4 regions of the Streptomyces cadmiisoli genome follow, and region 3 is predicted to be linked to each of the others. Evidence: riboswitches for the same ligand, from Rfam matches in the RefSeq annotation. Region 3 holds a riboswitch; each other region holds the start of a gene.
The links. A riboswitch is a leader RNA that binds a small molecule or an ion and turns the genes downstream of it on or off. The one in region 3 is predicted to bind cyclic di-AMP.

Region 1 (6,976 bases), 3.4 Mb from region 3:
CGGCGAGTGCTTCCTCGCGGGTCGGCAGCTCACGCCGCAGCCCCTGGTCCACGAGCTTGTTCAGCAGGTCCATGAGAGCCGATCCTGTCCTAACCCGGCGCCTTCGGCCAAGGAGAGTTCGCACAGCTCTGGCAGTTCGACGTGTGGGTATTGCCACATCCTGGGCCGCGTTGCCTGCCGCTAGGGTCTGTGCATTACCTACAAAAGTCCCGGAGGGGCCCATGGCGTTCGGCTGGATCGACGAGCAGGCGGAGGTGCGCCGGCGCGCCGGACTCGTACGGACCCTGCGCCCCCGTTCCGCCGACACGCCGCTGCTGGACCTGGCGAGCAACGACTATCTGGGTCTGGCCCGCCATCCGGAGGTCGTCGAGGGCGCCGCGCGGGCCGCGCGGACCTGGGGCGGCGGCGCGACGGGCTCCCGGCTGGTCACCGGCACCACGCAGCTGCACGGGGAACTGGAACGCGAACTGGCCGACTTCTGCGGGTTCGAGGCGGCGCTGGTCTTCTCCTCGGGATACGCGGCCAACCTCGCCGCGGTCACCGCGCTCGCGCCGCACGGCTCGCTGATCGTCTCCGACTCCGGGAACCACGCCTCGCTCATCGACGGCTGCCGGCTGGCCCGAGGGACCACCCAGGTCGTCGCGCACGCTGACCCGGACGCCGTACGCAAGGCGCTGCGGACCCACGACGGACCGGCCGTCGCCGTGTCCGACACGGTCTTCTCGGTCGACGGCGACGCGGCCCCGCTGTCCGCGCTGGCCGAGGCGTGCCGCGCGCACGGCGCCGGGCTCGTCGTCGACGACGCCCACGGCCTCGGGGTGCTCGGCGACGGCGGACGGGGCGCCCCGCACGCGGCGGGTCTGGCGGGCGCCGACGACGTCGTGGTGACGGTGACGCTGTCGAAGTCGCTCGGCAGTCAGGGCGGCGCGGTGCTCGGGCCCGTCCGGGTGATCGACCATCTGGTCAACGCGGCCCGGACCTTCATCTTCGACACCGGCCTCGCCCCGGCGGCGGCGGGGGCCGCTCTGGCGGCACTGCGGCTGCTGCGCCGGGAATCCGGGCGGGCCGCACGGGCGCGCGCGGTGGCGGGCGAACTGCACGCCCGGCTGACGGCCATGGGCCTGGAGGCGGTGCGTCCTGACGCCGCGGTCGTCTCGGTCCGCGTGCCGTCCCCGGAGAGTGCCGTGCGCTGGGCGGCCGACTGCCGCGCCGCGGGGCTCGCCGTGGGCTGCTTCCGGCCTCCTTCCGTGCCCGACGGCGTGTCCCGACTGCGGCTGACGGCCCGCGCGGACCTCTCCGGGGACCAGATCGAACGCGCTGTACGTGTGATCGGCGAAACGCGACCATGAGTCGGCGTACCACGGCCGTGCGTCGCACTGCATGGATCTGACCGGACCTGATCGGGAACTGGCGCGGGTCGACTTGGTCAGTGGTCGGGGTGGTCGGCGATCGGCGTGGTCAGTGGTCGGAGTGCTCGGTGGTCGGTGGGTTCATCGGAACGAGGCCGTGAACCCCGCCCAGCTTTCGGGGGAGAAAAGCAGCGCGGGTCCGGCGGGGTCCTTGGAGTCGCGTACGGCGAGGAGTCCGGCGCCCGGGCCGCGGATCGGCCGGGCCGTCTCCACGCAGTTGTTCGCTCCGGTGCTGTGACTGCTGCGCAGCCAGTGCACCCCGATCAGTCGAGTGCTTGAAGGAACGTTCCGAGGCAGAGCTGTCATGGTGCCTCCTACGCGCCGGCAGCTGTTCCGGCGAGGTGATCCAACGAGTCCTCGGGCGAAAGTGCGCGGACTCGCAGGGCGTTGAAGGCCTCGGTGTAGGCCTCTACGTCTTCTTTCCGTTCGAGATAGAGGCTACTCGTCAAGTGGTCGAGAACAACCACGTCCAGATCAGAAGTGCGCGGAAAGGAGAAAATAACGAAAGGCCCGGTGATCCCGATGTGAGCGCCGGCGGCGAACGGCAGCACCTGGAGTCGCACTTGGGGCAGCCGGGCCGCCTCCACCAGCCGCTCCAGCTGGCGAGCCATCACCTCCGGGCCGCCGACCTCGCGGTGCAGCACCGCCTCGTCCAGCACGGCGCTCAGCACCAGGGGCCGCTGCGCCCGCAGCACGTCCTGCCGGGCCAGCCGCACCTCCACCAGGGCGTCCAGCCGGTCCTCGTCGAGCCCTTCCACGGCGGCGCGGGTCACCGCGCGCGCGTACTCCGGTGTCTGGAGCAGTCCGGGCACCACCGAGGTCTCCAGTGTGCGCATCGCGCTCGCCTGCGACTCGAGGCTGATGAAGTCCCGGTAGGTGGGGGGCAGTACACCCCGGTAGGCGTGCCACCAGTGGTCCCGGCCGTGGGCCCCGCCCGTGCCGGCCAACATCAACAGCAGCTCGCGGAGTTGGGGGTCCGTCACTCCGTAGGCGTCCAGCAGTAGGCGCACGTCGGCCGGTTTGACCCCGCTCGCGCCGGTCTCTATCCGGCTCACTTTCGACTGGTGCCAGCCGACGAGCCGCGCGGCGTCGCCACTCGTCAGGCCGGCGCGGGCGCGCAGCGTGCGCAATTCGGCACCCAGTTTCCGGCGGCGCACTGCGGGACCGTGCTGCATGGGAAACTCCTTACTCCTTCCGAGCCGCCCAAATACGGTCTGCCGTCGCAGAGTTCACCGCTTCGAGCGACAGATATATGCATATCTTGGTGGATCGCCACCGTGACCGGTGTGCTGGTGGCAGTCTGGCGAAGAAGCACCAGTCCGGGACCGTACTCGAACCATCCGATCCGTGTCGGACTGCGGTCCCGTGGGAAAGGGACGACGTCGCCATGGCAGACCACCTGGAAGCATCCGTCACGCTGCCGAGCGATCCCGCTTCGGTCCCCACCGCCCGCCACTACGTGATCAGCACGCTCGCCGAGTGGGGCCTGGCCCCGGACACGGACATCGCCGACACCATCCGGCTCATCGTCTCGGAACTCGCCACCAACGCCGTCCAGCACACCTTCGGGCAGTCTCCCACCTTCACGGTGGACGTCGAACTCGACCGGGACGAGCAACTGCGCATCGGTGTGACCGACAGTCACCCGCGTTTCCCCAAGCGGCTGCCGGCCGCGGTGCAGCAGGACAACGGCCGCGGCATGGTCATCATCCGCTGGCTGGCCGGCGAGTGCGGCGGCCGGCTGCGTGTGCGCCCCACACGGGAGGGCGGCAAGACGGTCTCCATCGAACTGCCCTGGACGGCTCCGGTGCGGCCGATGACGGCGGCGGGGCCGCAGGAGTCCTGAGGACCTGTCCGGCGGTGGCCCCGCCCTCGCGAGGCCGTGCGCGTGCTGCCGGCGCCGGGGCGCGGGTGACGCCCAGTGCGCCGCAACGGGCGTGGACGCGAGCACCCTGGACCTGTCCGACACGACGACGCGAGGGGCCGGGCAGGCCCCGCGGCGACTTCCGCAGGCCGCGTGGTCGCCGTGCGGCGGTCGGGAAGCGCCGGGACCGGCCCCGTGGGCTTCGGCCACCGGACCCGGGCGCTCCTGCTGTTCGGGCCGCTCCGGACGTCCGTACCGCGCGGGGGACTCGCGGGCGGGCAGTCCGGGCCGCCGGGGGCGGCGTGCCGTGCCGCCCGCGTCCCGGAGGGCTCACGGACGGCGTCGGCGGCTTCCGGCCTGCTCCGGGAAGCGGAGCGGGCCGGGGGCATGGGCGGGGCGGTGGCGGCGCGTCAGGACGCCTCCACCGCGCCCCAGGGGTCAGGAGACCCGGCCGTACCAGACACTCCTCGTCCAGATCTTCTGCAGCCTGACGACGTCCCCTGTCTTCGGGGCGTGCCAGATCTTCCCCTTCCCGGCGTAGATTCCGACGTGGTAGACGCTCGACCCCGAGTGGAAGAACACCAGGTCTCCGGCCCTGCGGTTCTTCGCCGAGATGTGGCGGGTCTTGTTGTACTGCTGCGCCGCCGTACGGGGCAGCTTCTTGCCGGCCTTCTTGAACGAGTACAGCGTGAGTCCGGAGCAGTCGAACCTGCGCGGACCGGTGGCGCCCCACTTGTACGGGGAGCCCTGCTTCGACGCCGCGATCTGCAGCGCCTTGAACGACGGCGAGGCGGCCGCGGCCTCGGTCGCGAAGCCGGGAGCCACGACGGATCCACCCACCGCGGCAAGGGTGAGGGCCGAGGCCGTGCCGGCCCGGGCCATGAGCGACGGGACACGATTGAGCGCTGTCATGCGCAACCCTTCGTCAGCCGCCTGTGAAGGATGACCTGTCGGATTCGGGCTGGCGAAGTGGCCCGGCCGCGTGACCGCGGCTTCACCCCAAGGGCTGCTCGGAACGTGCGTTCCGGCGACCCGTCGTGCTGGGTCCTCCACTCCTGCCGATCCACTCCTGTCGACCGGGCATCCGGGCGGCGGCAGGACTCGGCGTCCGCCCGGACCGCCCCGCCGCTGTGGCGGGGGCTTGTCGTCAGACAGGGATCTTGACGTACCGAAGTCTGAAAATCCCAACGGAAGCGGGTGTTTGTGGCGTTACTCACCACTCGCCCATTCGGGTGGACAGCCCCTCGATCGAACGGATGTCAAGGGCGCCACGAGCCCCCGGACCAGCGGTGGAACCATCAATTCCGCCCCGAGGGCCCTCGTGTTGCGCAAGTGCGGAGGCCCCGAAAATGTACGTGGAAATACGCCGTGCGGGGGTACGCCGTTTGGTCCGTTTCAACTCCGGTCCGGACACGCCGCGGTGAGTGTCGACACGACGGGCCGCCGGATGGTTCGTCAACTGTCGGAGCGCGGCGGAACATCCGCCCGGGCCGGTCGGCGGTCACCGTCCAGGACGCGCTGCGCCCGCGCGGAGGTTGCGGAGCACGGCTCGGTTTCACCCCTTCGGCGCATCGGCGCGAACCCGTCGTGCGGCGCGGCGGCTTCTGGCACCGGCGCGGGGCCGGCGCGCGGACCGCGGCCGGTGCCGCCGACGCGGGCCGGTTCGATCCGCGCCGGCCGGCCCGCCGCGCCGAGGTGACGGCTGATCAGCGGACACGCGGGCGCGTCGGGGCGCATGGGGCGATCGGGCCCGGCGACGGCATGCGCGGGGCGAGCCGACGGCCCCCCGGACGCGGAAGACCGTGTGCCCCCGTCCGCTACAGCGGGGGCACACGGTCCGTCGGTGGGTGCCGGCGCTCAGCCGACCGCTACCGGCATCGGCGCGCGGGCGGGTTCCCCGTGCCCGGCGGTGGCCCGGCGCCTGAGCGCGCCGCCGACCAGCATCGCGCTCAGGCCGAGGACCGTCCACACGCCGAGCGTCAGCAAGGGCCCGGACGCGCCGGCGCCGTCGAAGAACGCCACCGACCGCAGGAGCGAGACCCCCGCACCCGGCGGGAGCAGCTGGCCGATCGTCCCGGCCGGCTCGGGCAGCATCGGCGGGGCCGAACCCGCCGCGGAGAACGGATTGCCCAGCAGCATCATCGTGGTCGCGACGACGGCCACGCCCGCCTGGCCCATCAGCGCGGCCAGTCCGGCGACGGCGCTGCTCACGGCCAGCGACGCCAGGGCGAACACCGCGGCCTCCGCCCACCGGTCGCCGGTGAGGCCCTCGAGCCAGGTGTGCGCGATCAGCGTGCCGCCGACGCCGACCAGGCCCGAGGCGGCGACCAGAGCGGTCACGGCGCGGCCGCCCCGCAGTCCGGCCAGCGCGACCATGGCGCCCGCCGCCGTCCCGGCCAGTACGAGCGGCAGGACGCTGGAGCTCAGCGTCGTACCGCGCGGGTCGGCCTCGGGCGTCGGGACGACATCGACGATCCGGATCTCGGCGCCCTCGGCGGCGGCCCTGTCGGCCACCGCGGTCCGCAGCGCCTGCGCGACCGCCGGGCCGGCGGCGGAGGCGGTCAGCAGCTCGGTTCCGTCGGCGGTGACGACGATCGCGCCGTACACACTCCGGTCCTCGACGGCCTCCCGGGCCGCGGCCTTGTCGTCGTAGCGGTGGATTTCGAAGGCGCCCTTCTCGCGGGTCAGCCCCGCTTCGACCTGAGCCGCGGCGGCCGCCGGGCCGGCCACGCCGAGCGGCAGGTCGCGGGGCGCGGTGCGGGCGGAGGGCCAGGCGAAGGCGCACAGCGCCAGGGTCGCGATCAGTGGGACGAGGACGGCGACGGCGAAGACGTGGCGCGTGCCGTTACGGGGTGGCGAGGACATGGCATCTCCTGTGTGGGCCACTAAAAAGAAGGATCGTTCGTTTTAGGAGTGTCCCCACCGTGCGCGTGCCGACGTGGCTTGTCAAGAAGGAATGTTCGTTTTACATTCGGGGCATGGCTCGTGTATCCCAGGAACACCTCGACGCACGCCGCCGGCAGATCCTGGACGGCGCCGCGCTCTGTTTCGCCCGCAACGGCTTCCACGCCACGTCCATGCAGGACGTGCTGAAGGAGGTCGACCTGTCCGCGGGCGCGGTGTACCGCTATTTCAGCGGCAAGGAGGAGCTGATCGGCGCCATCGTCAACGAGGTGCTGGGCACCGTGCGCGAGATCTACGAGGACGCGGCCCGGCAGAGCCCGCCGCCGTTGCCGGACGAGCTGATGCCCCGGGTCATGACCCGGATGAAGGAACTCCGGCCGGGCGTGCTGGAGGACGGCCAGTGGATGTTCCCGCGGCTGATGCTCCAGGTGTGGACCGAGACCCTGCGCAATCCCGAACTGGCCGCCGTCCTGCGGCCGAGCTTCGAGGTCGTACGGGCGTCCTGGCTGAAGGTCGCCGAGAGGTACCAGGAGGAGGGCCTGCTGCCCGACGACGTCGACACCGACGCGATGGCCCGCGTGATGATCGCGGTCGTGCAGGGCTTCGCCACGCAGATGGCCCTGTTCGGCACCGTCTCCGAGGACACCCTGAGCGCCGGAGTACGCGCCCTGTCGAGCGTGCGCAGACCGGGTTCACGCGGCTGACCGGATCACAGCTCGGTTAACGTGCCCGAAACTCGTGCCAACTAGCCTGCGCCTCCACGCCACCAGGGATTTTGCCCCGTGGCCGCGGCAGCCGG
Region 2 (6,976 bases), 2.0 Mb from region 3:
CGAGGTGGGCGCGCATGCCCTCGTCCGGAGTCATGTGGATGTCGGGCCAGAAGTCGCTGTACGCGCCGATCTGGATCATCGTCGCGTCGAACGGGCCGTAGTCGGCGCCGATGTCCCGGAAGCCCTCGAAGTACCCCGTGTCGCCGCTGTGGAATATCCGGTGCCGCTCCCCCGCGACGACCCATGACGCCCAGAGCGTGTGCTGCGTGTTGCGCAGTCCCCGGCCGCAGAAGTGGCGGGCCGGGGTGGCGGTCAGAGTGAGACCGCCGACCTGCGTCGCCTCGTGCCAGTCCAGCTCGCGCACCCGCTCGGCCGGCACGCCCCAGTGCTCGAGGTGGGCGCCGACGCCTAGCGGGACGGCGAACAGTGTGTCCGTGCCGGCCAGCGCCTTGATCGTGGGGAGGTCCAGGTGGTCGTAGTGGTCGTGGGAGATGACGACGACGTCGACCGGGCCGAGCGCCGCCACCGGCAGCGGCACCGGGTGCAGGCGCTTCGGGCCGGCGAAGGCGAACGGCGAGCAGCGCTCACCCCAGACCGGGTCGAAGAGCACGCGCTGCCCGTCGATCTCCGCGAGGACGCTGGAGTGCCCCGTCCAGGTCAGCCGCAGGCCCGTGGCGGGCGGCTCGGCGAGGTCCGCGAGCGTGGTGGGGTGCACCGGGATCGTGCCCTTGGGGGCGCGGCGGCTGCGGGAGTCCTTGTCGAAGTACTTCTTGGCGAAGTCCAGCGGCGATCCCGACGGCCTGGTCCGGGAGGGGCCCCCGGGGTTCTGGAAGACCCCGTCCTTGAAATAGGGGGATCTGCGGATGCGCGCCATACGCTCACCGCTCGGGTCCGCGCCGAAGGCCTCGGGCTGCAGCGCGCGGAGCCCGGAGCTCAAGGAACGGGAACCGGACACGGTACCTCCAGGTGGAGTCGGTGAAGGCTCCATTATGGTCCGCCCCCGCGACAACGCCGGGTCGACCGTGTCACACGCGGCACCCGCGTCGCGCCGGTCCGGCGGCCGCCGGACCGCGCATCTCGTTGACAGCGCACGACATCCGTCCCGATACTGACTCACTGTTCAGTAACATCGATCCGGCCGCCCGGTGCCCCGCCGCCACGACCGGCCGGTTTTGAGGAGCCCCGCATGACCGCCCCCCTCCTGTCGCTCACCTGGACCGACCACGTCACCGGCCGCCGGGGCTTCCTGGTCGTCGACCGGCTCGTGCGCGGGGTGGCGAGCGGTGGTCTGCGCATGCGCGAGGGCTGCACCCTGGACGAGGTCACCGGGCTCGCGCGCGGCATGACCATGAAGGAGGCGCTGCACTTCGACCCCCGCAGCCGCTACGTCCCGCTCGGCGGCGCCAAGGGCGGCATCGACTGCGACCCGCGCGACCCGGGGGCGTACGACCTCCTGGTGCGGTACCTGCGGGCCATGCGGCCGTACATCGAGAGTTTCTGGACCACCGGCGAGGACCTGGGGCTCAGCCAGGACCTGGTGGACCGGGCGGCGGCGGAGGCGGGGCTCGTGTCGTCGATCCAGGCCGTGTACCCGCTGCTCGACGACGAGGCCGCGGCCCGCCGCCGGCTCGCCGACGCGTTCGCCGTGGAGGTGGACGGCATCGGACTGGACGAACTGGTGGGCGGCTGCGGGGTCGCCGAGTCGCTGCTCACGGCGCTGGACCGCGCCGGAGTGCCGTACGCGGGGACCCGGGTGGCGGTGCAGGGGCTGGGCACCATGGGCGGAGCCACGGCGCGCTTCCTCGCCCGCGCCGGTCTGACCGTCGTGGCGGTCGCCGACGTCAAGGGCACCATCGCCGACCCGGCGGGCCTCGACGTCGAGGCGCTGCTCGCCGCGCGGGACGCGTACGGCACGGTGGACCGCGCGACGCTGCGGCCCGGCGTCCGTGAACTGGGCGGCGACGAGTGGCTGTCCGCGGACGTGGACGTGCTGGTTCCCGCCGCGGTCTCCTACGCGATCGACACGGCGAACCAGGACCGCATCACCGCCCGCTGGATCGTCGAGGCGGCCAACATGCCGGTGCTGCCGAAGGCGGAGGAACTGCTTCGGGCGCGCGGCATCACGGTGCTGCCCGACGTGGTGGTCAACTCCGGGACGAACGCCTGGTGGTGGTGGACGCTGTTCGGCGACATCGGCGCGGACGCCGACGAGGCGTTCGCGCACACACGCCGCTCGATGCGGGCGCTGGTCGAGCACGTACTGGCCCGCGCCGAGGCCGACGGCACGACTCCGCGGGCCGCCGCGCACGCCGTCGGCGCGGACCGGATCGCGCGGCTCGCCGAGCGGTTCGACTGCCACCGGTGAGGCCCCTCACCCGCGCGGCGTCGAGCGGCGGGCCGATCGAGGGCTGGGCCGTTAGGGTGACCGCGTGGCGAGAGTGCGGTTGACAGTGGCGGAGAGGCGCGAGGAGTTGCTGCGCGCCGCGGTGGAGCAGATCGAGGCCCGGGGGGTCGCGGCGGTCCGGATCTCCGACGTGGCCTCCTCCCTCGGAGTGAGCAACGCCCTGGTGCTCTATCACTTCTCGACGAAGGAGAAGCTCGTCGCCGCCGCCTTCACGTACGCGGCCGAGGGCGATCTGACCCATCTGGGGCAGCTGCTCGGACGGCGCACGACCGCGCTGCGGCGGCTGCGTTCCGCCGTGCGCTGGTACGCGCCCACGGGCCAGGCCAAGGGCTGGCGGCTGTGGATCGAGGGCTGGGCGGCGGCGCTGCGCGATCCGGCCCTGCGGGAGGTCACCCGGGACCTCGACCGGCGCTGGAAGGCGGCGATCGCCGAAGTCATCGCCGAGGGCGTGGCAGCGGGCGAGTTCGAGTGCCCCGACCCGATGGAGACCGCGCTGCGGCTGACGGCGCTGCTCGACGGCATCGCCGTCCAGCAGACGTCGTACGGCGGCACCGTGTCCCGGGCCCGCGCCCAGGAGTGGGTGGACGGCGCACTCGCCCGCGAGCTCGGACTGGACGCGGTGTCGGCGGACCGACGCGCCTGACGCACCGGCCGCGCGGCCGACCCGGCATCGGCCGCCGGATCGGCCGGCGCCCCCGGCCGGCCGCGGTTCAGGCCACCGAGGCGATCCGTTCCTTGATGTCGCCGGGCGACAGCGTGCCCTTCGCGGTCACGTGGTCGCCGGAGGACTCACCGCGCAGCCGGCGGCCGATCCACGGCACCAGGTACTCGCGCGCCCACTGGACGTCGTCCCGGCGGATCTCCAGCGTGCCGCGCGGCGGAAGCTGCGGCCAGGGCTGTTCCGGATCGGCCGGGACGGCGACACCGAGGGCCTGTCCGGCGCGCAGCGCCACACGCGTGTGCCCCTCGGGCGAGAGGTGCAGCCGGTCGCTGTCCCAGGCCCTGCGGTCCTGGACGGACTTGAGGGACCACAGGTCGAGCACCGGACAGCCGTACCGGTCGGCGATGGCGCGCACATGCCCGTTGTACGTGGCGATCTTGCCGCGCAGGTGTTTCAGCAGGGGCACGCCCCGCGTGTCGAAGCCGGTGGTCACCAGCACGGTGCCCGCGGCGGCGGTGAGCGCCGCGACCGCCCGCTCGAAGCGCTCGGCGACGTCGTCCGGGTCGGTGCCGGGCCGCAGGATGTCGTTGCCGCCGGCGCAGAAGGAGACCAGGTCCGGCGCCAGTTCGACCGCGCGCGGAAGCTGGTCCGCCATGATCTGGTCGAGCAGCTTTCCGCGCACCGCGAGGTTCGTGTACTCGAAGTCGTCCTCGGCTCGGCGGTCCGCGAGGAGTACGGCGAACCGGTCGGCCCAGCCGACGAACGCTCCGTCGGGGCCCGGATCGCCGACGCCCTCGGTGAAGCTGTCCCCCACCGCCACGTACGACCCGATCACTGATCTGCTGTCATTCTTCGAATCGTCTGCCACATCGGTCCATGATTCACCTTTGAATATGACCTACGCGAACGTAGGAAGGGGTTGACGGGCGGTGAGATAAGCCACTGCCAAAGGATTGGTCAACTGCGGAATACGGCGCGGGTGTCGGCGGGCACGGGCCCAGGGACGGCGGCAGCGGACGACGGACGGCGCGACGACGGGGCGGCGTGAGGTCGGACGGCGTGACGGCCGGACGGCGTGACGGCCGGACGGGTACGCCGAAGGCCGGGCCCCGGGATCGGGGTCCGGCCTTCGGCGGCGTGCCGGGGCGGGCGTCAGCCGACGGAGACGCCGTGCGAGCCGAGGTAGGCGACGGGGTCCACGTCCGAGCCGTAGTCGGGCGTGGTGCGGATCTCGAAGTGCAGGTGAGGGCCGGTCACGTTACCGGTCGCACCGGAGTATCCGACCTGCTGGCCCGCGGTCACCGTCTGGCCGCTGGAGACGGACAGCGAGGACAGGTGAGCGTACTGGGCGTAGTAGCCGTCGGCGAGCCGGATGACGACCTGGTTGCCGTACGCGCCGGCCCAGCCGGCCGAGACGACCGTGCCCGCACCGACGGCCTTGAGCGGGGTGCCGGTCGGGGTGACGAAGTCGACGCCGGTGTGGTAGCCGCTGGACCACATGCTGCCCGCGACCTTGTACGCGGTGCCGACGCCGCCGTCCACGGGTGCGACGTAACCGCTGGAGGGGGTGGCGGTGCCGGCGGTCCGGTCGGCCGCGGAGACGTCGGACGACGACTCCCCGGACGATTCCGCCGCGTACCCGGCAGCGTCGGACCGGCCCGAGGACTCCGAGGCCGGAGCGGACTCAGCCGGAGCGGACGAACCCGATGCTTCGGACGAACCGGACGAAGTGGTCGAAGGCCGCTCCGTGTCGGCAGCGGCCTTGCCGCCTATCACGAGCTTCAGACCGGGGTGGATCAGCGAGGGATTCCCGCCGACGGCCTCACGGTTGTCCGCGTACAGCTCCTGCCAGCCACCACTGACATTCTGCTCCTCGGCGATCTTCGAAAGACAGTCGCCGACCTTCACCGAATAGGTCTGCACGGCCGCTCTCTTCGCGGCGGACTTTTTCTCGGCGGATTTCTGCTGAGGGGCGCTCTTTTGCGTCGCGGCGGACTGGAGCGCCTTTCCCGGAGCGGATTCCGGGGTGGCGGCGTGGGCGCCGGAGACCCCCATGAACGGGAGAGCGAGCGCGGCGCCACCGGTGCCGGCGACGGCGATGGAACGGGTGAAACGCTGAACCTTGGGACGGCGGTGTTTACCCTTCGCGGGCATGGCGAATTCCTCTCCGTCGCCTGCGAGGTGAGCTGTCGGGTGCGGGCTGGAGATGCCCGGCCGCGCCGTGGCGCGGCTGTACCCCAAGCCGTTCCAGAGACCGGAACAGGCAGTTGTACCTGTGGGTCCCCCGCTCCTGCCGTAACGGGTGGGTGTGCGCGGGCACCGGGCGGCGGCAGGATTCGGCGTCCGCCCGGATCGGTCTGGAACGTAAGCGACCGAGACGCAATGGGACAAGCAAGAGGTTCCGCGCGAACCTCATCTTCTTGATCGGTTCACCGAATCAACGGTCACCCTCCGTGAATTCCGGATCTTTCCGCACCGGCAAATGCCCTTGATAGGCGTATGAATTACGTGAACATGACGGGCGACTCACGGTCACGAATATGACGCTCCTCACGTGACATCGCTCCAGGTTCCTTTACTCCGGAGCGAGTTGGAATGAAAGCGTCAATTCGGACAGAACAGTCAGATGCGACGCAGACGAAGAACCGTCGCATCCAGGTCGCCACGCAGCCCTGTGCGCAATCCGTGGTGCAGCAGCACGGCACCTCTGTACGTTTCGCCCGTTTCGCGGCATTCATAGGAGGCCGCGGGATCGAGCCCCCGCAGCCGCAGCGCCGGAACTGGCTCCCCGTAGGACTGCGCCTGGAGCCAGGCGAGGACGACGCTCTCGTCCCCGCGCACGTACTGCACGGCGCTGAGCCCGCCCCGCGGCGGGCGCAGCCGGTGGAGCTCCCCGCGCTGCACCAGCGGCCGGATCTCCTTGTACAGGGCCACCCAGTCACGGGCTTCGGCCAGCTCCGCGTCGGTCCAGCGGGTGAGATCGCCGCCCACGCCGAGCACGCCGGCCATGGCGCTGACGAAGCGGAAGCGCAGCGAACTGGCGCGGCCGTTCAGCTGGGTGTTGGGACTGTCGGTGACCCACGCGGCCATGACGCGCGCGGGGTGGACCTGGCTGAAGCCGTCCTGGATGGCGAGACGGTCGAGCGGGTCGGTGTTGTCCGAGGTCCACACCTGGTCGGTGCGGCTCATGATCCCGAGGTCGATCCGGCCGCCGCCGCCCGAGCAGGACTCGAAGGCGACCCCGGGGTGCGCGGCCCGCAACCGGTCCAGCAGGTCGTACAGAGCGCGCACGTGGTCGACCCACAGCCGCTGCGGGTACGCCTCTCCGGGCCAGCCGGCGTCGGTGAAGCAGCGGTTGAAGTCCCACTTCACGTAGTCGACGGGGGCGCTGGAGAGCAGTTCGTCGAGCTGCTCGAAGAGATGCTCCCGCACGTCCTCCCGCGCCAGGTTCAGCACCAGCTGATTGCGGAGTTCTGTCCTGGTTCGCCCCACTTGGTGCTGGACCCAGTCCGGATGGGCGCGGTACAGCTCGCTGTCCGGGTTGACCATCTCGGGCTCGACCCAGATCCCGAACTGCATCCCGAGCGCGTGCACGTCGTCGGCGAGCGGCTTGAGTCCGGCCGGGAAGCGGTCGGGGTTGGGCGTCCAGTCGCCGAGCCCCGCGCGGTCGCTGGTGCGGGTCCCGAACCAGCCGTCGTCGACGACGAACAGCTCCACGCCGACCTCCGCGGCCCGCCGGGCCAGCTCCCGCTGCTGGTCCTCGGAGATGTCGAACTCCGTGGCCTCCCAGGAGTTGAACAGCACCGGCCGGTCCCGCTCCGCGTCCGGGACGACGTACGCCCGCTGGTACGCGTGCCAGGCACGGCTGGCACCGCCGAAGCCGGCGTCGGTCCACAGGCCGGCGAAGACCGGTGTGGTGAAGGTCTCCCCCGTCGCCAGCCGCAGCAGGCCCGAGTCGTCGTGTCCGGCGC
Region 3 (6,976 bases):
GGCCCGCCGGGTGCGCGGGTCGGCGGTCGGGTCCGCGGAGTCGAGGCGCAGGAGGTTGTCGCGGCCCGAGAGGAATCCGTAGAGGGCGGGGCCCTCGATGAGGGCGCCCACGTACGGGAGCACGGCGCGCGTGGCCCGGGGCATGGGCCGCCCCAGCACGTGCGCCGTGCCCGACGTGGGCTCGATCAGGCCCATCAGCATCCGGATGGTGGTGGTCTTGCCGGAGCCGTTCGGACCGAGGAAGCCGAAGACGCTGCCCGCCGGAACGGTCAGATCCAGCCCGTCGACGGCGAGCTGTCCGCCGCGGAAGCGCTTGGTGAGCGCACGGGTGTGGATGACGCCGTCACCCGTGCGCTCGCCTGCCGTGGCGGACGCTTCGTCCATGGGCACCCTCGATTCGCCGTCCGGGTGCGGTGCTCACCCGATTCGCCGTCCGGGTGCGGTGCTCACCGCCGCGCCCGTGCCGTACTCACTGCGCGGAGTCGGCCGCCTTCACCAGCGCGTCCTTGGTGACGGCACCGACGTACACCGTGCCGTCATCGGTGATCAGGGCGTTGACCAGACGGGTCTTGAAGACCGTGCCGGTGCCGAAGTCGCCCTTCACCTGGTCGCCGAGGGAACCCAGGAAGCCGCCCAGGTCGCCGCCCGCCTCGCCGGAGGGCATGCCGCCCTCGGCGCCGGTGTCGAGCACGGCGACGGAGTTCCAGCCCTCGCCGATGACGTTCGGCCCGTCGAGGCCCTTGCCGAAGCCCTTGCCCAGGTCCTCGCCGAGGTCCTTGCCGAAGTCCTCCTCGGACTTCCGCGTGTGCTCCGGCTCGTCGAGGCTGTCGCCCTCGGTCACCTTCGCGCCCTTGGGCGGGGTGAAGTCGAAGGTGCTCGCGGCCGGCTTGGCGAAGCTCACCTGGGTGAAGCCCGCGTCCACCACGGCGGCCCCACCGCTCGCCGGGGTCAGCGTGAACTTCAGCGGCAGTCCGGTCTCCGCGTCCACCGCCACGCTGATCGCACCCACCGTGGAGCCGGACTGCTTCGGCTTGATCACCAGCTTGTACGCGTCGCGGCCGGCGACCTGGGCGGTGCCGTCGACGGTCACGGACGTCGTGTCGTCGACCGCCTTCAGGGCCTCCTCGGTGAGGTCGCCGGGCGTCGCCGGGACCTCCTTCGGCTGCTTGCCGCCCGCCTCCTCGGCCGCGGTGGCGTGGTAGACCTCGTTGGACGCGCTGTCGTAGCCCCACACGTCCTTGCCGTTGTGGATCAGGCTGTACTCGGCGGCGTCCTCCAGCAGCGACAGCTTCTGCCGGTCCGGGCCGTCGGCCGCGACCCGCAGGGTGTGCGTGCCGGTCGCCAGCTCGGTGAGCTTGGCCGACGGATCCGCGGCGGAGCCCTCGCCGTCCGACGGGGCGCCGGACATCAGACCGCTCTCCAGACCGCCCAGGTCCGGCAGTCCGAGATCCGTGGTGATCTTCACGGTGCCGGACAGCTGCTGCACGTCCGACGCGGCGATCTTCTCGATGAGTTGCTGCGCGCTGATCTCCGGCAGGTCGGGGCTTCCGGAGTCGGCGAGCGCGGGAACCAGACCGATGGTGCCCGCCGCCACCCCCAGGACCGCCGCCGGGACGACGTACCGCGCGGCCTTGCGCCGGCGTGCCGCGCGCAGTTCGTCCGCCTCCGCGGCCTCCGCGGCGCTCGCGCTGTCGTCGGATTCGTACGGTGCCATGTGTGCCTTACCTCCGTCGTCGGCGGCGGCCGTCCGTCTCGTCGCGTCCTCGCACTCGTCCACCCTGAGCCGCCATTCTCACCCGGATCGGTGAGGAGTGGTGTGTTCCGTGGTCTCCATCTGACCAAACCGCACGAGAAGATGCGTCAGACCCCGGGCTCAACTCCATGTACTGCTGGGGTATGACATGGACGGACGACGTCTGCCCCGACCCGTAGGGGTCGTCCGGGGCGGCGCCGCCCTCCGGTCCGGTCCGCCGGGGCCTCGGTTCCGTACGAACACGTGGTCGGCCTGGTCGGGCACGCCGACGACGGTCCCCGGCGTACGGGATCCGGCCGGGGCGACACCGCCGACGCGGCGCCGCCGTCGGGCGCGATCCGCCGCGGGGCGATACGGGAGGCGTCGATCGCGGCGGAGAAGTCGGGAGGGAGCACGGCGGAGCGGGGCGTGGAGCGGGCCTGTGGTGGGGTGTACGGCGGGGCGGCCCGGGACGCCGTGCCGACGCGGAACACCGTGCCGACGCGGGACGCTGTGCCGACGGGCGGCTAACCGGCCCGGTGCACGACGGCGTCGCACAGCTCGATCAGCGTGGCCTTCGCGTCGCACTCACGCAGCGGCGCGAGCGCGGCGCGCGCCTCCTCGGCGTAGCGGACGGTGTCGCGCCGGGCCTGCTCCAGCGCCGGGTGCGCCCGCAGCGCGGTCAGCGCCTCGGCGTGCCGCTCGTCGTCCGTCAGATCGGAGTCCAGCAACTCGCACAGGGCGATGTCCTCGGCCAGGCCGAGCCGGGCCGCGCGCTCACGCAGCCGCAGTACGGGCAGGGTCGCGATGCCCTCCCGCAGATCCGTGCCCGGCGTCTTGCCGGACTCGTGCGAGTCGGAGGCGATGTCCAGCACGTCGTCCGCGAGCTGGAAGGCGACGCCCAGCCGCTCGCCGTACTGCGTCAGGACGTCCACGACCGGGTCCTCGGCGCCCGACATCATCGCGCCGAAGCGGCACGACACCGCCACCAGCGAGCCCGTCTTGCCGCCCAGGACGTCCAGGTAGTGATCGACCGGGTCGCGCCCGTCCGTGGGCCCGGCGGTCTCCAGGATCTGTCCGGTCACCAGCCGTTCGAACGCCTCCGCCTGCACCCGCACCGCCTCGGGCCCGAGGTCGGCGAGGATGTGCGAGGCGCGCGCGAAGAGGAAGTCACCGGTGAGGACCGCGACGGAGTTGCCCCAGCGGGTGTTGGCGCTCGGCACTCCGCGCCGCACGGCGGCCTCGTCCATCACGTCGTCGTGGTACAGCGTCGCCAGATGGGTCAGCTCCACGACCACGGCCGAGGGCACGACCCCGGGCGCGTACGGGTCGCCGAACTGCGCGCTGAGCATCACCAGCAGCGGACGGAACCGCTTCCCGCCGGCCCGCACCAGATGCTGCGCGGCCTCCGTGATGAAGGGGACCTCGCTCTTGGTGGCTTCGAGCAACCCTTCCTCGACAGCCGCCAATCCGACCTGGACATCGGCTTCCAGAGCCTGGTCCCGCACGCTCAGCCCGAACGGCCCGACGACGGTCACGAGGGGTCTCCTGTCTGCTGGTGTCTACTGGCGATTACGCGGTTTGTCGATACGTCGCTGCCTTCACTCAAGTCAGCGTATCCGGTCACGTTTCGATCACCGAGGGCGCCCGGGGTTACAGGCCAGGCGGTATCGGATCACTGTGGTGATGTTTTTGATCAGCTGATATGAGTGGGTATTCAATGACTTGAGCCGAAGAGGTGAGGTTTGTGCCGTTTTCCCGTCGGTAGGGAAGTCGGTGCCAGACCCTCCTCACCACCCCGGTTCCGCCTTCCCCGACCCGCCGAAGGGCCCGCTCACCCTCTCCACGCCGACGGTCCGGACGCGCCTCGCGCGCGCCGGTACGCGCGCCGTCCGCGCCCCGCGCGTCGCCGACACGCCGAACAGCCGCGCCGAGGGGCCGCCCTCCGGTCCGGGCCACCATGATCCCGGCCCACCGGACGGCCGCCGCGCCAGGCTTTCCCACGCCGGTCCGGGGACAGGTCGCGCCGACCGCCGCACCCCGGCCGGGCCGCACGACGCGCCCCGTCGACCGAGGCGCCCGCTACGAGCCCGACCACCCTGCGCATCCGCTACGGCCCTCCCTACGACCCGGCTCACGAGGCCTCCGTATCCCGCTGCCCGACGAAACACGGTTGTACGCACGCGCGTGGCCGACGATCACCGAGCCCAAGCCTCTCAAGCCGACGGCCCCGGCCCTCGCCACGGACGGCCGGACGGACGGACGGCCGGCCGGACGCACCGGACGGACGGACGCACCGGACGACCCGGACGACCCGAACGGGGGCGGAGGACGGAGGACGAAGGACAGGGAGACCAACGGACGGGAGGGCGTCGAGCCCACCGCGCTCCGTCCGCCGAACGCCTCCCACCCGACCGGCTCAGCCGGACCGACCCGCCCCCGCCGCATCGCACCCCGAGCCTCGGACCCCAGACCCTCACCGAGCCCCGAGGCCCGAGCCTCGAACCCCGGGCCTCGGGCTCCCCCGAACCCCCGACCCTCACCGGACCCGGCGATCAGCCTCCTCCAGGAGCCCCGCCCCCACGGGACGCGCCTGAAGGAACCGCCTCCGACACAACAGCCGAGCCCTCACCTCCCGCCCCGACCCCGACCCCGCTTCCGACCCCGCCCCGACTCCGGCTCCAGCTCCGACCCCGAAGACCGAACCGGACATATGCCACCAACGCCCCACCCTGCACCCCGCCCCAAACCCCGCCACGAGACGCCACCCACCCACCCGAGCTGACGACGATTTGACCCTAAATGAGTCGATTTGCCCCGACAGCGAGGGCGCCCTCCCCCCACACCCACGCGAAGCGAACCCCACACCCAGCCAGTTGATAGGGACTTGAGCCGATTGCCCGATTTGCCACTCTTGTAATCGCTCGTGAGTTGGCTCACGTTCGGAATATTCCCGGCCTTTACGAAATCCTGACCCGATCCACGCTTTCCACCTTTCCCCGCTTGCCAGTTGCCCCCTTGGCGACCGCAAAGGATCAAGGGGGCAAACCACCCCAGACGAAGATCAACCAGTGCGATGTGTGAATCCGCCACTTGCTCCCGACATGTGCTCTCGCATACGTTCCGGGCCAGTCGGGTGGACGCCGAATCCTGCCACCGCCCGATACCAACGAGACGAACTCACGCATGGCAGGAGCGGGGGACCCAGGTAAGTCGCCGGGGCGGAACGTCGTAAGACGCACCGCAACGGCTAGGGGTGAAGTCGCGTTCGCAAGGACGCGGCCGGGCAGCTCCCCAGCCCGAACCCGACAGCTCACCTCGCAGGCGCCGGAGAGGAACAAGCCCCATGTCTGCAAACGGTCAGCACAGTCGCTCGCGCACCGCCCGCCTCGCCCGCACCCTCGCCGTCGCCGGCACCGGCGCGGCCATGCTCGCGCTGCCGCTCATCGGCGCGACCGGCGCGTCCGCGGCGACCCCGACCGCGGCGCCCGCCGCCGTGTCGTACACCAGCAACCTCGACGGCTGGATCCGCCAGTCCCTCGACATCATGGCGGCCAAGGGGATCCCCGGTTCCTACAACGGCATCTACCGCAACATCATGCGCGAGTCGTCCGGCAACCCGAACGCCATCAACAACTGGGACTCCAACGCCGCCAAGGGCACCCCGTCCAAGGGCCTGCTCCAGGTCATCGACCCGACCTTCGCCGCGTACCACGTGTCCGGCACCGCGTACAACCCCTTCGACCCGGTCGCCAACATCACCGCCGCCTGCAACTACGCGGCCGACCGCTACGGCTCGATCGACAACGTCTACGGCGCCTACTGAGCCCGTCCGGCGCCTACGGCGCCTGAACGCCCACCGAGTCCCTGCGCCCCCCGAACGGGTGCGGGCGCGGGCCTTCGGTGAGAAGCCGTTCGAGGACGGCGGCGACCCCGTCGTCCTCGTTCGAGAGAGTGATCTCGTCGGCCACCGCCTTCAGTTCCGAGTGCGCGTTGGCCATGGCGACGCCGTGGGCGGCCCAGTCGAACATGGGGATGTCGTTGGGCATGTCGCCGAAGGCGATCGTGTCCGCCGGGCTGAGCCCCAGATGCCCGGCGGCCAGCGCCAGCCCGGTCGCCTTCGTGATGCCGCACGGCTGGAGCTCGACCGTCCCCGGCCCCGACATCGTGACCGTCGCGAGCGAACCGACCACCGTGCGGGCCACCGCCGCCAACTCGTCGTCGGACAGCACGGGATGGCGCAGCAGCACCTTGCTGATCGGCTCGCACCACAGGTCGTCCCGCCGGCCGACCCGTACCGCGGGCAGCGTCGGATGCGGCATGAGGTAGCCCGGCTCGATGAGTGTCAGCCCGTCGATCCCGTCCTGGTCGACGGCCGCGTACACCTGGCCGACCTCAGCCTCGATCTTTCCGAGCGCGGTCTCGGCCAGCTCCCGGTCCAGGGTGACCGACCACAGCAGACGGCCCGCGCCCACGTCGTACAGCTGCGCGCCCTGCCCGCACACCGCGAGCCCCGCGCCGCCCAGGTCCTCCAGCAGCGGGCGCACCCTGGGCGCGGGCCGGCCCGTGACCACCAGATGCCGGGCACCGGCCGCCGAGATCCGCGCCAGCGCGGCGAGCGACCGGTCGGAGACCGTGTCGTCGCCGCGCAGCAGCGTTCCGTCGAGATCCGTGGCGATGAGGGCGTACGCGGTGTGCTCGGCATATGCGATGGGTGCGGCCATGATCAGAGAATACGGACACCGCACCTACCCCGTTCATCCCCAACTGCCCATCGCCCCTCCGCTTTTCACCCGCGCACGGTGCCGCGCCCGACGGTGGCGCACCTGCTAACTCGCCTTCCGCGCCCGGCGGTTCGGCCGCCGAACGTCACTCGTACGTGACCTCCGGCTACCCCGAGATCCCGCGACGGCTGGTGCGCCACAGCCGGTACAGGTGTTGCGCGCCGGGCCGCCCGAGCCGCGCCAGCATGGTCAGGAACGGCAGCGGATCGTCTCCCGCCAGCCAGGCCAGTTCCGTACCGCTCGCCCGAGCCGGCGCGTGCGGTGTCGTGGTGCCGCCGCGGCGGTAGGCCAGCAGGGCGGGCAGGTCGATGTTCTCCACGATGAACCGGCGCCCCTCGCGCTGCTCCCCCTCGGGGACGGCCCGCCCGGTCAGATCGAGGTGCTGCGCCCGCACGACGTCCACCCCCGACTCGCTCTCGAACAGGCGGAACTGCGCGCCCATACGGGGGTTGAAGTCGAG
Region 4 (6,976 bases), 170 kb from region 3:
CGAGCGTTGCCGGGGCTTGCGGTGGGCTGCCACGTGGACTGCACGTCCTTTCGTACGTCTCCGACGGCCGTGCGGCCGGACCGCCGTGCGGCCGTGCGACCACCGGGTCGGTACGGCCACCGGACGGACGCGGTCCGCCCCGACGCGGTCCGCGTCCGGCGGCGGCCCGCGCAGGGGGAGCTGGGTCGCCGCCGGACCTTCTCGGCGGTGATGTCCGACTGCCGCCCCTGGCCCGGGCGGCCTTGGGGAGCCGGTCACCTGGTGGAGGACGCTAGACCCGGGTGTGACGATCCGGTGACGCGATGTGCGGAACTGGCGTGAGGGGAGCGCGAGGTGACCGTATGTGACCGTGATCCCGATTCGCGGCGGACGCCTTCACGCTGAGCGATGACCGATGTCACGGTTCCGGGACGGGTGTGAGTCCGGAGGTGCTATGGAGCGCATATATGCATCCAGTCGGCCGGGCCCGGCTCCCTGCCCGGCGGCGTCCGGTCCCGGCCGGCGCACGGGGGCGCCGACCGGTGCGGGCCGGGAGCCGATGTCCGGTGCGGGCGGGGAGCCGAAGCCCGGTGCGGGCCGGGTCCGGGCCGCTGATTAGGCTCCCGGCCATGGACGTACTCATCCACCTCTTCGTCGGCCTGCACATCATCGGTATCGCCTCCCTCCTCGGTGGTTTCCTCACCCAGATGAAGGCGATGGGCGAGGGCACCGCCCGATTCGGCCCCGCCATGCTGCACGGTGCGCTGACCATGCTGGTCACCGGCGTGATCCTGGTCGGTCTCAACGAGGCCGACGACCAGGCCGTCAACAACATCAAGATCGGCGTGAAGCTGGCCCTGCTGATCGTGATCCTCGGCCTCGTCTATGTGAAACGCGACGAGGAGAAGGTGGACAAGGGCGCGTTCGGCCTGGTCGGACTGCTGACCACGGCGAACGTCTTCATCGCGGTCCTCTGGACCTGAGCGCGCCCGGCGAGCGAGGGCTGCCGGGGGCCGCGGAGGTGTCCGGGGCCCGCTCTCACGGACCGGCGCGCGGGGGCGTGGGCGGCGTGCCGCGGACGGCCTCCCGGGCCGCCATGAGCGTCCCGACGGCCGCCGCGAGCCACGCGGCCACGGCGATCCACAGCAGCACCTCGCCGGGCACGTCGAGCCACGGAACGTCCATCGTGGAGGCGACGGCCGATGTCGCCGCCGCCGTCATCCCCATCGGGAAGACGGTGGCCCAGCGCCGCACGTCGTACCCCGGACGCGGCCGGACGATCTCGGCGACGAGAAGGACCGCGTACCAGGCCAGATCGAGTACGAGCAGGGCGCCGGTCATGGTGCGCAGCACACCGTCGGCGTCGTCGTTCCACAGGTAGAGGTCCGGCCCGTCGGCGGCGATCAGCCGCGCTCCGGCCAGCGCCGAGATCGCCAGGGCGCCGCACGCGATCCACTGGTCGCCGGCCCCCTCGACCACCTGCCGCAGGTCGAAGCGGGCCAGGGCGAAGCCGTACAGCACGAGGCCCAGCCAGAACAGCACGAGCGCCGCGTGCGCGAGCCACGCCGCCGACTCGGCCTTCGCGAGGGTCGCGCCGAGCACGGCGAGCGCTTCGGTCGCCACCGTGCCGAGGAACACCGACCCCGGCATGCGGCGCCGCCGGTGCCGCACCGCGACGGTCAGCAGCACCGCCCACAGCACGGCCGCCGACGCCAGCAGCGCCGCGGCCAGGGTCTGCCACCCCAGCGCGGAGAAGCGGGTGCCGAGAACGGCGGTCGCGGCGACGGCGGTGAGCGCCGCGGGTGTCGCCGCCTCGCTCATCCAGCGCTGCGGCTGCCGCACCAGCCGTACGAGGAACTGTGCCGCCAGCGCGAGCCACGCGGCGCAGGCGACCGCGAGGAAGACCAGGGACAGGACCTCGTAGCCCTCCAGGTACAGGCCGACCGAGACGATGCCGGTCGCCATGACGGCGGCTCCGGCCGCCGGTGGATGCCGCGCCCACCAGGCGCGGAGGGGTGAGGTGCCGGACATGCGCCGATGCTATGGATCTTCGCGGGCCCGGCGGCCGGGGCACGCGCGCGTACCGGCGGAAAACCACGCGGGCGCGGCACCGGTACGGGCCGGGCCCGCCCGGAGCGCGCGCCCCGCGCCCTCCTCGTCAGGCCGGTCGCACCACGCTGTGGATGGACGACTCGCCGTCGTAGTAGATCGACTCCTCGCGCACGTACGTGCCGGGCTTCGGGGCGTGGATCATCATGCCGTTGCCGATGTAGATGCCCACGTGGGTGACGTCGTCGTAGAAGAAGACCAGGTCACCGGGCTGGGCCGCGGCGAGGGAGACCGTCGTGCCCGCGTTCACCTGGTCGTACGTGGTGCGCGGGAGGGACACGCCGGCCGCCTTCCAGGCGCCCAGGGTCAGGCCGGAGCAGTCGTAGGAGTCGGGGCCGGTCGCGCCCCAGACGTACGGCTTGCCGATCTGCGCGCGGGCGAAGGCGAGCGCCCTCTCGGCCTTGGTGCCGTAGGCCGAGTCGGACGCGCCGGTGTCCGAGCCGGAGCCGGTCTCGGTGCCGCCCGACGAGCTGCCGGCCGTCTCCTGCTCCTGCTGCTCCTGTGCGGCGGCCTCCTGGCGCCGCTGCTCCTCCGCCTGTACGCGCGCGAGCTCGGCGGCCTTGCGCTCGGCCTCCTCCTGCTTCTCCTTCTCGATCGCCGCGAGCCGCGCCTTCTCCTCGGCGGTCAGCCGCGACAGCAGTTCGCGCGCGTCGGAGAGCTTCTGCTGGACGGTCGCCTTGGCCGTCCGCAGATCGCTCTGCGACTCGGTGAGCGTTCCGAGGCCGTCGGCGGCCTCCTGGCGCTTCTTCATGGTCGCGGACTGCTCGGTGAAGTAGTCGTCGACCGCGTCCTTCTGCCGGCTGGTCAGCCGGCCCATCAGCTGGGTCTGGTCGAAGTAGTCCTGCGGCGAGTCCGCGAGCAGGAAGGTCGCGGTGTCGGGGGCGGACGCCCCGGTGCGGTACTGGGCCGCCGCGAACGAGCCCAGCTCCTCGCGGGCGTCGTTGAGTTTCTGGGTGCGCTGGGCGACGTCGTCCAGGAGGGTGTCGACGCGCTTGCGCTGCTTCGCGGTCTTCTCCTTGGCCGCGTTGTACTTCTCGGTCGCCGACTCCGCCTGGCGGTAGAGGTCGTCGACCTTCTTCTCGACTTCTTCGAGGCTCGGCTTGTCGTCGGTCGAGGGAGCCGCCTCGGCCGTCTGGGAGAGCAGGGCCACCGAGGTGAGGGCAGCCGTCGCGAGCGCGGGGGTGCGTATGCCTGCGACGCGCGCGCCCGTGGGACGCGACTTGCGGTGCGACGCCAAAGGAGGCGACTCCTTCCATGGGCCGCCTACCGGGTTAGCTGTCGGGTTCGGGCGGGTGGTTCGGAAGGGTTGCCCTACGGTCCCTCCCCGTGGAGGAGTTGGACCGATTCACCCCAAAGTCGGTTGGGTCCCCGGCTCCGGCTGCCGCGTGGGCTCCGGATTCGGCGGAGGCCGTACGGCCCGGCGTCGTTCGCCGGTGGGGGTCGTACGGCCTGCCCGGAACGGTAGCCAACTCGTGTGGCGCGTGTGAAGGTTGGTGGGTGATATGCCCGATACATTTTCGTGACCTTCAGTCAGTGGTTGCGGGCGGTAGCGGGGCGCCGCCGGAGGGTGAGGCGGAAGGGACCCGCAGGTCGCCGGCCCCCGGGGGCGATGTGACGCCCGCCTCACCGCTCAAGATCGAACACGTTCCCGCCGCGATGTTCCCGGGGCGGCCCCGGGTTGTCGGTGGGGCGCCCTAGACTCGGAGAGCGATGAGCAGCCTCTTTGACGACAGCTTCCTGGCGGACCTCCAGGCCCCGCGGGCCCACGAGGAGCCCCCGCCGCCGCCCGAGGACGATCACGTACCGGAGCCGGTCCCGGACGATCTGTTCGGCGGGAAGTTCGACGCGCCCCCGGACCGCGACGCGTACTACCGCGACGGCGCCCCGCGCCCCGCCGTGGACTCCGCCGCGCTCCTGGAGGGGCTCAACGACAACCAGGGCGCCGCCGTCGTCCACTCCGGCTCCCCGCTGCTGATCGTGGCCGGCGCCGGCTCCGGCAAGACCCGCGTGCTCACCCACCGCATCGCGTACCTGCTCGCCGAGCGGGGGGTGCACCCCGGCCAGGTCCTCGCGATCACCTTCACCAACAAGGCCGCCGGCGAGATGAAGGAGCGCGTCGAGCACCTCGTCGGCCCGCGCGCGAACGCCATGTGGGTCATGACCTTCCACAGCGCGTGCGTGCGGATCCTGCGCCGCGAGAGCAAGAGGCTCGGCTTCACCTCGTCGTTCTCGATCTACGACGCCGCCGACAGCAAGCGCCTGATGGCCCTGGTCTGCCGCGACCTGGACCTCGACCCCAAGCGCTATCCGCCGAAGTCCTTCAGCGCCAAGATCAGCAACCTGAAGAACGAGCTGATCGACGAGGAGGACTTCGCCGCCCAGGCCACCGACGGCTTCGAGAAGACCCTCGCCCAGGCCTACGCCCTGTACCAGTCGCGGCTGCGCGAGGCGAACGCGCTCGACTTCGACGACCTGATCATGACGACGGTCAATCTGCTGCGCGCCTTCCCGGACGTCGCCGAGCACTACCGCCGCCGCTTCCGCCACGTCCTCGTCGACGAGTACCAGGACACCAACCACGCCCAGTACGCCCTGGTGCGCGAACTCGTCGGCACCGGCACGCACGACGAGGACGTACCGCCCGGCCCGGACGACCTGCCCCCCGCCGAGCTGTGCGTGGTGGGCGACGCCGACCAGTCGATCTACGCCTTCCGCGGCGCGACGATCCGCAACATCCTCCAGTTCGAGGAGGACTACCCGGACGCGACGACGATCCTGCTGGAGCAGAACTACCGCTCCACCCAGACGATCCTCACCGCGGCCAACGCCGTCATCGAGCGCAACGAGTCCCGCCGCCCCAAGAACCTGTGGACCAATGCGGGCGCCGGCGCCCGCATCACCGGCTACGTGGCCGACACCGAGCACGACGAGGCGCAGTTCGTCGCCGACGAGATAGACCGCCTCACGGACACGGGCGAGGCGAAGTCCGGCGACGTCGCCGTCTTCTACCGCACGAACGCCCAGTCCCGTGTCTTCGAGGAGGTCTTCATCCGCGTCGGCCTGCCCTACAAGGTCGTCGGCGGCGTCCGCTTCTACGAGCGCAAGGAGGTCCGGGACGTCCTGGCCTACCTGCGGGTGCTGTCCAACCCGGAGGACTCGGTCCCGCTGCGCCGCATCCTGAACGTCCCCAAGCGCGGCATCGGCGACCGCGCGGAGGCGATGGTCGACGCCCTCGCCCAGCGGGAGCGGATCAGCTTCCCGCAGGCGCTGAAGCGGGTCGACGAGGCGTACGGCATGGCCGCCCGCTCCACGAACGCCGTGAAGCGCTTCAACACGCTCATGGAGGACCTCCGGACGATCGTCGAGTCCGGCGCCGGACCCGCCACCATCCTGGAAGCCGTGCTGGAGCGCACCGGCTACCTCGCCGAGCTCCAGGCGTCCACCGACCCGCAGGACGAGACCCGCATCGAGAACCTCCAGGAACTCGCCGCCGTGGCCCTGGAGTTCGAGCAGGAGCGCGGCGAGGGCGAGTCGGGCACGCTGTCCGACTTCCTGGAGCAGGTCGCCCTGGTCGCCGACTCCGACCAGATCCCGGACGACGAGGGGGGCGACGGCGTCATCACCCTGATGACCCTGCACACCGCCAAGGGCCTGGAGTTCCCGGTCGTCTTCCTGACCGGCATGGAGGACGGCGTGTTCCCGCACATGCGCGCCCTCGGCGAGAACAAGGAGCTGGAGGAGGAGCGCCGCCTGGCGTACGTCGGCATCACGCGCGCGCGTGAGCGGCTGTATCTGACCCGCTCGGCGATGCGCAGCGCCTGGGGGCAGCCGTCTTACAACCCGCCCTCCCGGTTCCTGGAGGAGATCCCCCCGGCGCACGTGGACTGGAAGCGCACGGGCGGCGGCGCGGCACCGGCCGGCCCGGTCTCGCCGGTGGCGGCATCCCTGTCCTCGTCCCGGTCCCGCTCGTCGGCGTCGGGCGCGTCCGGGTTCGCCACCCGCAGGACGTCGGAGAAGCCGGTGGTCTCCCTCGCGGTGGGGGACCGGGTGACCCACGACCAGTTCGGGCTCGGCACCGTCGTCGCGGTGAAGGGCACCGGCGGGAACGCCGAGGCGACCATCGACTTCGGGGACACGAAGCCGAAGCGTCTGCTGCTGAGGTACGCGCCGGTCGAGAAGCTGTAGCCGCTTCGTACGATGCGCACTGAGCCCCCGCCGTTCGGCGGGGGCTCACTCGTGCGGTGCGCGGGGGCGCGGGGCTCGCCACCGTGCCGCGCGGGGGCGCGGGACGAGGTGATGGGGTGCGTGAGGGGATCGGTGCTCCCGTGGCGGGGTGCGCCGAGGGCGCGGTGCTACCAGGGTTCGGGGCAGGGCGGGGCGATGGCCCGCGGTTTCAGCTCGGCTCCAGCCCGTGGCTGCGCAGCCAGGACAGCGGGTCGATCGCCGCACCGCCCGCCGGACGCACCTCGAAGTGAAGGTGAGGACCGGTCGAGTTGCCGGAGTTGCCGGAGAAGGCGATCGGAGTGCCCGCCTTGACGGTCGTACCGGACGGAACCTGGTAGCTCGACAGATGGCAGTACCAGGTCTCCGTGCCGTCCATCGCCGTCACGATCATCATGTTGCCGTAGGCGTTGTTCCACTGGGTGCGGACCGTGCCGTCGGTCGCGGCCATCACGGTGGTGCCGTACGGGACCGGGAAGTCGATACCGGTGTGCACCGACATCCAGTTGATGCCGGACTGGCCGAAGTAGGCGCTGAGCCCACCCGCGACCGGCAGGGCGAACTTGGGGCGCAGCCGCTCCTTGCGGGCCGCCTCCTCCGCCGCCTTCCTCTTCTCCAACTCCTGCTGCGCCTTGAGGTCGATACGCTCCTGCGTACGGCTGGCCCG

Region 1: linked by a shared signal. The riboswitch ahead of DN051_RS32810 (C40 family peptidase) and the one ahead of DN051_RS17260 (transglycosylase SLT domain-containing protein) in region 3 are both predicted to bind cyclic di-AMP.
Region 2: linked by a shared signal. The riboswitch ahead of DN051_RS08460 (M23 family metallopeptidase) and the one ahead of DN051_RS17260 (transglycosylase SLT domain-containing protein) in region 3 are both predicted to bind cyclic di-AMP.
Region 4: linked by a shared signal. The riboswitch ahead of DN051_RS16405 (C40 family peptidase) and the one ahead of DN051_RS17260 (transglycosylase SLT domain-containing protein) in region 3 are both predicted to bind cyclic di-AMP.

The regions. Positions count from the first base shown of each region.
Region 1 is NZ_CP030073.1:7,439,184-7,446,159, forward strand. Features, by position in the region: gene bioB (biotin synthase BioB) at 1-73, opposite strand, end outside; gene DN051_RS32790 (8-amino-7-oxononanoate synthase) at 222-1,349, shown strand; gene DN051_RS32795 (DUF397 domain-containing protein) at 1,491-1,715, opposite strand; gene DN051_RS32800 (helix-turn-helix domain-containing protein) at 1,724-2,584, opposite strand; gene DN051_RS32805 (ATP-binding protein) at 2,797-3,255, shown strand; gene DN051_RS32810 (C40 family peptidase) at 3,712-4,185, opposite strand; cyclic di-AMP (ydaO/yuaA leader) riboswitch at 4,189-4,366, opposite strand; gene DN051_RS32820 (ABC transporter permease) at 5,131-6,138, opposite strand; gene DN051_RS32825 (TetR/AcrR family transcriptional regulator) at 6,252-6,881, shown strand.
Region 2 is NZ_CP030073.1:2,031,015-2,037,990, forward strand. Features, by position in the region: gene DN051_RS08440 (MBL fold metallo-hydrolase) at 1-895, opposite strand, end outside; gene DN051_RS08445 (glutamate dehydrogenase) at 1,127-2,305, shown strand; gene DN051_RS08450 (TetR/AcrR family transcriptional regulator) at 2,370-2,987, shown strand; gene DN051_RS08455 (SGNH/GDSL hydrolase family protein) at 3,055-3,840, opposite strand; gene DN051_RS08460 (M23 family metallopeptidase) at 4,158-5,159, opposite strand; cyclic di-AMP (ydaO/yuaA leader) riboswitch at 5,164-5,324, opposite strand; gene DN051_RS08465 (alpha-galactosidase) at 5,628-6,976, opposite strand, start outside.
Region 3 is NZ_CP030073.1:4,038,184-4,045,159, forward strand. Features, by position in the region: gene DN051_RS17240 (ABC transporter ATP-binding protein) at 1-384, opposite strand, end outside; gene DN051_RS17245 (LolA family protein) at 470-1,714, opposite strand; gene DN051_RS45085 (hypothetical protein) at 1,997-2,263, shown strand; gene DN051_RS17255 (polyprenyl synthetase family protein) at 2,260-3,270, opposite strand; cyclic di-AMP (ydaO/yuaA leader) riboswitch at 4,895-5,074, shown strand; gene DN051_RS17260 (transglycosylase SLT domain-containing protein) at 5,079-5,558, shown strand; gene DN051_RS17265 (HAD family hydrolase) at 5,572-6,456, opposite strand; gene DN051_RS17270 (carboxylate--amine ligase) at 6,623-6,976, opposite strand, start outside.
Region 4 is NZ_CP030073.1:3,871,750-3,878,725, reverse strand. Features, by position in the region: gene DN051_RS16420 (C40 family peptidase) at 1-33, opposite strand, end outside; gene DN051_RS16415 (hypothetical protein) at 609-962, shown strand; gene DN051_RS16410 (tellurite resistance/C4-dicarboxylate transporter family protein) at 1,018-2,010, opposite strand; gene DN051_RS16405 (C40 family peptidase) at 2,138-3,325, opposite strand; cyclic di-AMP (ydaO/yuaA leader) riboswitch at 3,333-3,502, opposite strand; gene pcrA (DNA helicase PcrA) at 3,799-6,273, shown strand; gene DN051_RS16395 (M23 family metallopeptidase) at 6,482-6,976, opposite strand, start outside.